DNA from 3 places in the Solibacillus sp. FSL H8-0538 genome. Region 2 is predicted to be linked to each of the others. Evidence: predicted binding sites of a transcription regulator. Region 2 holds the regulator's gene; each other region holds the start of a gene.

Region 1 (2,270 bases), 630 kb from region 2:
ACATTTCCTTTGTCATCCAGATACTCGAATGGTGCGTAAGTTGCCTCAGTACCTGCAACGATTTTTGTGATGTTGCCACCCGTATCTTTTGTTGAGCTATCCTCTGCACCACAAGCCGCTAAAATCATTGACGCAGCTGCAAATGGAGCAATTATTTTAAAGAATTTACTTGTTTTCATAATAATATTCCTCCTAAATAAATTAATGTTTTGTATACTGAATCATCAATACTTCGGTTTATTATACTGTTTGCCGAATTAATATACAACACCGAATTTTATAAATAATGATTATTATTGCACCGAAATGAATTTTTATAAACTATTCTACTATAGAAATTTAGTTTTATTCGAAAGACACATCTCCCCCAATATAGGGAGAGATGATGCCCTTCCTTATGTAGATAGGAAAGTTATACTTTTCTATCTACCAAATAAATATTCATATGACAAATCCCTTTTAGGCAAAAAAAAACGTCACATTTTGAGCATGTGACGTTTTTTATATAGTTGACGTTAACTGTTAAATGGAAATATTGTAAAAATTAGTATAAAGAGGATGAATTTGGGATAAAATAAATCGGTACAGTGTTCATACTATCCCAACCCTATTCATTCCCCATTGTATCTAATCAAGCTGCTAAACTAATCGCTACAATTGGGTAATAGCTATAAAATATATAAATTAAACAGTAAAATGGCGCCCTCGGAGGGAATCGAACCCCCAGCGGAAGAACCGGAATCTTCAGTGTTATCCATTACACCACGAGGACTAAGTATAAGAAAACAGTAAAATCATAAAGCGGATGAAAATAGGATGCTAAAACCTATTAACTGATTTTAGGCATTTTGACAATTTACTTCATGACTTTCCTATTATACAAAGGTCAGACGTACTTTTCAACTACCAATATCAGACTTTATATTTGACCATCATTGACTATTCTGTGTATGATAAGATTACAGCTGAAGTTATTTCCAATTTCAGCATAAAGTATACGAATTTACCCTTTATTAAAGGAGGATTTCCTAATGAATTTAATCCCTACAGTTATTGAGCAAACAAACCGCGGTGAACGTGCTTACGACATCTACTCACGTTTATTAAAAGACCGTATCATCCTACTAGGAAGTGCAATTGATGACAACGTAGCAAACTCAATCGTTGCCCAGCTACTTTTCTTAGAAGCTGACGATCCAGAGAAAGATATTTCTCTATACATTAACTCTCCAGGTGGATCAATCACAGCTGGTATGGCAATTTATGACACAATGAATTTCATCAAACCAAAAGTACAAACAATTTGTATCGGTATGGCGGCTTCAATGGGTGCATTCTTACTTTCAGCTGGTGAACCAGGCAAACGTTTTGCCCTACCAAATGCTGAAGTGATGATTCACCAACCACTTGGTGGCGCACAAGGTCAAGCAACTGAAATCGAAATCGCAGCAAAACGTATTTTATTCTTACGTGACAAATTAAACCGTATCATGGCAGCAAACACTGGCCAAGATTACGAAACACTTGCTCGTGATACAGATCGTGATAACTTCAAAACAGCTGAAGAAGCAAAAGCTTACGGCTTAATCGATCACATCATCGATCGCTCAGTTGAAAAGAAATAATTAGTATGTTAGAAAGGTATTTTACCCAGAAGTGGGTGAGATACCTTTTTTGTTTGGATTTAGAGTTAATTCAATTACATACCAGTAAGTGCGCCCACCATATTCTACACTCCTAGCATTTTTTCTCCACTTTTAGAAAGACACAACTCGCCCAAAATAGGGCGAGTTGATGTCCTTACTTATGCAGTTAAGAAAGTTATACTTTCTTAACCGCTAAAATATAACTCAATGTTCTCGACTAACTGCTCCGTAACAAAATGACTACCGTTGTCAATAAATTGGTCTGCTTTCGCGCAGCAGCGGTCCAAATACGTTTTACTTTCCTCACTCCAAGCAAGCGGAAATCACCTAATCCGTGATGCCATGTACTAGTAAAACCTTTATTTGTTCCATTGTGGCTTGTAGAAATTTTATGACAGCTAGCTGTCATAAATAACCACTCATCGCCACAATGGATGCTAATGACTGTCATTAAGAAAGAACCAACTAAAAATATGCTCACTAAACTGCAGTTAGCGAGCATACTCCTTAGTCTTCTTGTTCGATTAATTTTGCTAAAGACTCCACAACATTTTCTGCGTCTTGCCCGTCTGCAATTAATGTCACCTTTGTCCCTTTTGCAACTGCTAAGCTCATGATGCCCAT
Region 2 (2,270 bases):
TGACATCGTAAGAGCTGGTAGGTGCATCATGACGGAAGCTCGGAGACCGGTGCCCACATTCGTTGGACAGCTCGTTAAGTAGCCATATCGTTCGTGATAGGCATAGGGTATCTTCCTTCGTAAATAACTATCAATACGACTAGCTGCCTCATATGCCTCTTCTATTTGCATGCCCGGTGCTAAGCATTGAATGCGAATATGATCTTCTTCATTGACCATGACGCTCATTGCTTCATTGTCCGTTAAAAATACGGACGCGACTTTTTCATTTTTTGCTAAGTACGGGCTAATTAAGTGTTTTTCTACAAGTATTTGACGCTGTAGAATCGGCATATCTTTAATCGTGAAATAAGAAAAGTGCAGTTGTTCTTCATTTAGTGATAGCAGGGCTTGCATCACCTTATCATTGACTAGCTTAGCCTCTTGCTCTGAAAAGCTAATTGGGAATTTGAGATCGGCTAAATTACGCGCCAGTCGAATACGCGTGCTCATGACAATATCCGTCTGCTGTGCATCTACTATCATCCAGCTCGGAGCGGCATTTGTTAAAAAGTGCTCGATATTCATTTGAAATCGACACCTCCCGCATGGACTCTGCTTTCTAGCATCCGAATTTCATCTCGCATTTTAGCAGCTTCTTCAAACTGCTCCTCCGCAATCGCCTGTTTCATTTGTTCGCGAATCGCAGCAATTTGTTGTAACCATTGTCCGATATGCAACTGTTCACCATCTGCCTTACCGATGTGCTTCGTTCCTGCTTGTAGTCTCTTTAATACATTAGGAAGCTGATCTCTGAACGTTTCATAACACTGTGCGCAGCCGAACCTCCCTTTATTTAAAAAATGACGATACGTAAAACCACAGGACGGGCAAGAGAGTAGTTTTTTGTCCGGATTTTGTTTCTCCTCCTGTACGTTTTTTGGGAATGGTACATTGAGCCAATTCGAAACGAGCTGTTGAAGGGAAACCGGTTCTTCTTTTACTTCAAATTGAAATGGATGGAATTGCGCTGCGCAAACTTCACAATAATGACGTTCAAACTTTTGACCGCTTTGAACTTGCGTCACGGTAACATTTGCATGTCTTTGTTTACAATGTTCACATATCACGTGTCAACACCCCTATAATTTTTCAAATTTAATTGTTCGCAACATCGCTTTTAGTATATATGCTCGAATCTCATCTCGTAGTGGTATTGGCAGGGGTATTGTAGAGCGGTCTATTACTACACGCATTATATTCGCTTCCCGTTCCGAAATTACATCTTCGTTTAGCAGTCGGTATATCATATGCTCCGCACTCGCTTGTGCAATGCCGTTGCCAACCTGTGCATCCATTTCATCCAGTAAGTCGGTTCTTGAATGAACGGTTACACGTAAAATTCGGATATAACCACCACCACCACGCTTGCTTTGCACCAAGTAGCCATGTTCTGCTGTAAAACGAGTATTAATGACGTAATTAATTTGCGACGGTACACAATGAAATTTATCAGCAAGTTCGCTTCGCTTTATTTCAATATACCCTTGTCCTTGTAATTCAATAACATCCTTCAAATACCCTTCAATAATGTCAGTAATATTCTGCATTTTTTTACCTCACCTCATTTGAACGACTGACTTTGACTATCTTTGACTTAAATATACAATAGTCAAAAAACGAAATGCAAATTATAACTTCTTTGCCAAAAGAACTAACGTGTTCATGCGCCTGCTTCGCCCCGACAAGCGCAGAAGAGTCCAAAGTGAAGGTGTTCTTTGCTTTCAACCCGAAGACAGACCGCGACCTTTAAGGGGCTGGCGTTTTCGACTGGAAGTTGGGTGTACTTATTTGAATATTATCCACATAGTGAAATTTTATAATTTCCTTCACAATAAAAAAAACAGCAAAACCTGTATTAAGGTTTCACTGCTCACACGTTATACCCAACGACCAACAATTGGGTAATTCCACGATGTTTCGTTTAGTGCTTTGACAATCCCAATAATCGGGGCAACTACCCACATCAATAGGAACACGATTAAGAATGGAAGGCCAATTATAAAAACGCTGAAGAAGCCTGAAATTGCTACTAAAATCCCCATCACAATTTGAAATAATAATGCCTGAATAGACAAACGTTTTACCTCTTCATCCGAACTAATTACGAAAAATAATATCGGTACTAAAAATGGCGCAAAAAACGCACTGGCATGAATAATTACTTTTGACCATTTTAAATCCATGTATATCAACCTCTCATATTTACTTTTTTTAGTCGTTAAGAAAGT
Region 3 (2,270 bases), 2.9 Mb from region 2:
CTGTACGAATCATTGCACAGGCTTCATCAATTAAATCAATCGCTTTATCTGGTAAAAAACGTTCTGTAATATAACGATTTGATAGCTGGGCTGAGGCAATAATGGCACGATCATGAATACGTACCCCATGATGTAGCTCAAAGCGCTCCTTCAAGCCTCGTAAAATTGATACCGTATCCTCGATTGACGGCTCACGTACAAGCACTTGCTGGAAGCGCCGTTCAAGTGCAGGATCCTTTTCAATATACATGCGGTACTCATCTAGTGTTGTCGCTCCGATACAATGTAACTCACCACGCGCAAGCATCGGCTTCAGCATATTGCCAGCATCCATCGCCCCATCCGTTTTTCCTGCACCCACAATTGTATGGATTTCATCGATAAATAAAATAATACGGCCTTCTGACTCCTTTACTTGCTTCAAAACACCTTTTAACCGTTCTTCAAATTGACCACGGTAGCTAGCACCTGCAATTAATGAACTCATATCAAGCTCGTATAGTAGACAGTCCTTTAGCCCTTCTGGTACATCCTTGCGTACAATTCGCTGTGCTAGCCCTTCGACAATAGCGGTTTTCCCTACACCTGGCTCCCCTATTAACACCGGATTGTTTTTCGTCTTACGCGATAAAATACGTATAACATTGCGAATTTCCTCGTCACGGCCAATTACTGGATCCATTTTCCCAATTTTTACTTCTTCTATTAAATTCCGTCCAAACTGTTCTAATGGTGTACGGTCATCTTGCTGCTTTTGAAATTGCATAAAATCACTCCCCTTTAAAGTTTGACCTTTATTGACTAATTAAATTATAGGAGGACTTACACGAAAATGCAAAAATTCACTTCCTTATTTTTACCGTTCATCCCGTGGAAAATGTGTTATCATGTTTGTATAAATGAAGAAGTAATTATTTCACAAACTTACTCCATTTTTTGTAAAGGACGTGATCTTTATCGTTACATTAAACTCTTTACCGTTGAAAATTACTCAACTTTTCCAGGAGCATGGCGTTCACACTAAAGCGGAAAAAGGAAGTCACATTTTCCAAGAAGGCGAGCGTGCAGAAAGTATTTTTCTTATTCAAAGTGGTACGATTCAAATAAGTAAAGAAACAGAGAGCGGCAAGGAATTAACGATCCGTATTTGTAGTAACGAAGGCTTAATTGGAGAAAGTTTATTGTTTTGCAAATTGAATTATCATGCCACAACTGCAAAGGCACTTGAAGCATCCGAGCTACTTGTTGTACATAACGACGCATTGGAGCTTCTGTTAACAGAGCATCCTTCTTTAATGATGGACTATTTGAAATGGATTCAAACAGAAAATATGAAAAACCAAAGCCGCCTGCGCGATTTAGTGCTTCATGGCAAAAAAGGCGCGCTATTTTCGACGCTAATTCGTTTAGCAAATACGTACGGGGAATTTCGTTCAGAAAATGAAATTTACATTAATTATGCATTAACGAATACCGAAATGGCCAATCTCTGTGCGACCAGCAGAGAAATGATTAACCGTATGCTTAATGATTTAAAAAAGCATGGCGTTATTACCATTGGAAAAGGCTATATAACGATCCTCGATTTACAATTTTTAAAGGACGAAATTGACTGCGAGAACTGCCCGCTTTCGATTTGTCGAATTGATTAGGGCTCGCACGACGAGGGTCAGTTAGTCGTTATCGCAGGATGTGACGCTCTTAGGCTCAGTACTTTAAAGTCACAACGTTAAACCGACCAATCCCCTGCTTGTATCCAATAAATTAACAAGTAGATTAAACATACAAAAATCCCATTGCACTAACGCAACGGGATTTCATCATTTATTAGCGAACGCCTAAAGCCATTTTCGCATAGCGCGACATATTGTCCTTTGACCATGCTGGCTGCCAAACGATATTTACTTCTGTTTCTTTTACTTCTGGTAATTCACCAAGCGCTGTTTTTACTTGGTCTACAATTACTGGTCCTAGTGGGCAACCCATTGACGTTAAAGTCATATTTACGGTTGCTACGCCTTCTTCGTTTAAATCTACCTCATATACTAATCCTAAGTTGACAATATCAATGCCGAGCTCAGGGTCAATTACATTTTCTAATGCTCCAAACATACTATCTTTCATATCTTGATCAATCGCCATTTTCGTTTCCCCTTTCACGATGGTGTTAACTGTAATCATATCAGAACTTACGATTTAAGCCAAATGTTGCGCAAGCCAATTTGTCACTTCCAGCATGCCATGTCTTGATACAGCATGCCCCGCTTTAC

Evidence for each region. The regulator CtsR, encoded in region 2, represses protease genes until heat stress. The targets are predictions, from matches to a motif close to ATGGTCAATAAAGGTCAAACA.
Region 1: the regulator CtsR is predicted to act here: its motif matches at 923-943, upstream of clpP (ATP-dependent Clp endopeptidase proteolytic subunit ClpP).
Region 3: the regulator CtsR is predicted to act here: its motif matches at 785-805, upstream of MHH87_RS03490 (ATP-dependent Clp protease ATP-binding subunit).

The regions. Positions count from the first base shown of each region.
Region 1 is NZ_JBBOPI010000001.1:3,046,008-3,048,277, forward strand. Features, by position in the region: gene MHH87_RS14550 (basic amino acid ABC transporter substrate-binding protein) at 1-179, opposite strand, end outside; tRNA gene MHH87_RS14555 (tRNA-Arg) at 698-772, opposite strand; gene clpP (ATP-dependent Clp endopeptidase proteolytic subunit ClpP) at 1,032-1,625, shown strand; gene MHH87_RS14565 (hypothetical protein) at 1,864-2,097, opposite strand; gene MHH87_RS14570 (HPr family phosphocarrier protein) at 2,154-2,270, opposite strand, start outside.
Region 2 is NZ_JBBOPI010000001.1:3,677,194-3,679,463, forward strand. Features, by position in the region: gene MHH87_RS17635 (protein arginine kinase) at 1-567, opposite strand, end outside; gene MHH87_RS17640 (UvrB/UvrC motif-containing protein) at 564-1,109, opposite strand; gene MHH87_RS17645 (CtsR family transcriptional regulator) at 1,122-1,589, opposite strand; gene MHH87_RS17650 (DUF4870 domain-containing protein) at 1,920-2,225, opposite strand.
Region 3 is NZ_JBBOPI010000001.1:772,862-775,131, reverse strand. Features, by position in the region: gene MHH87_RS03490 (ATP-dependent Clp protease ATP-binding subunit) at 1-766, opposite strand, end outside; gene MHH87_RS03485 (Crp/Fnr family transcriptional regulator) at 981-1,652, shown strand; gene MHH87_RS03480 (metal-sulfur cluster assembly factor) at 1,828-2,142, opposite strand; gene MHH87_RS03475 (prolyl oligopeptidase family serine peptidase) at 2,197-2,270, opposite strand, start outside.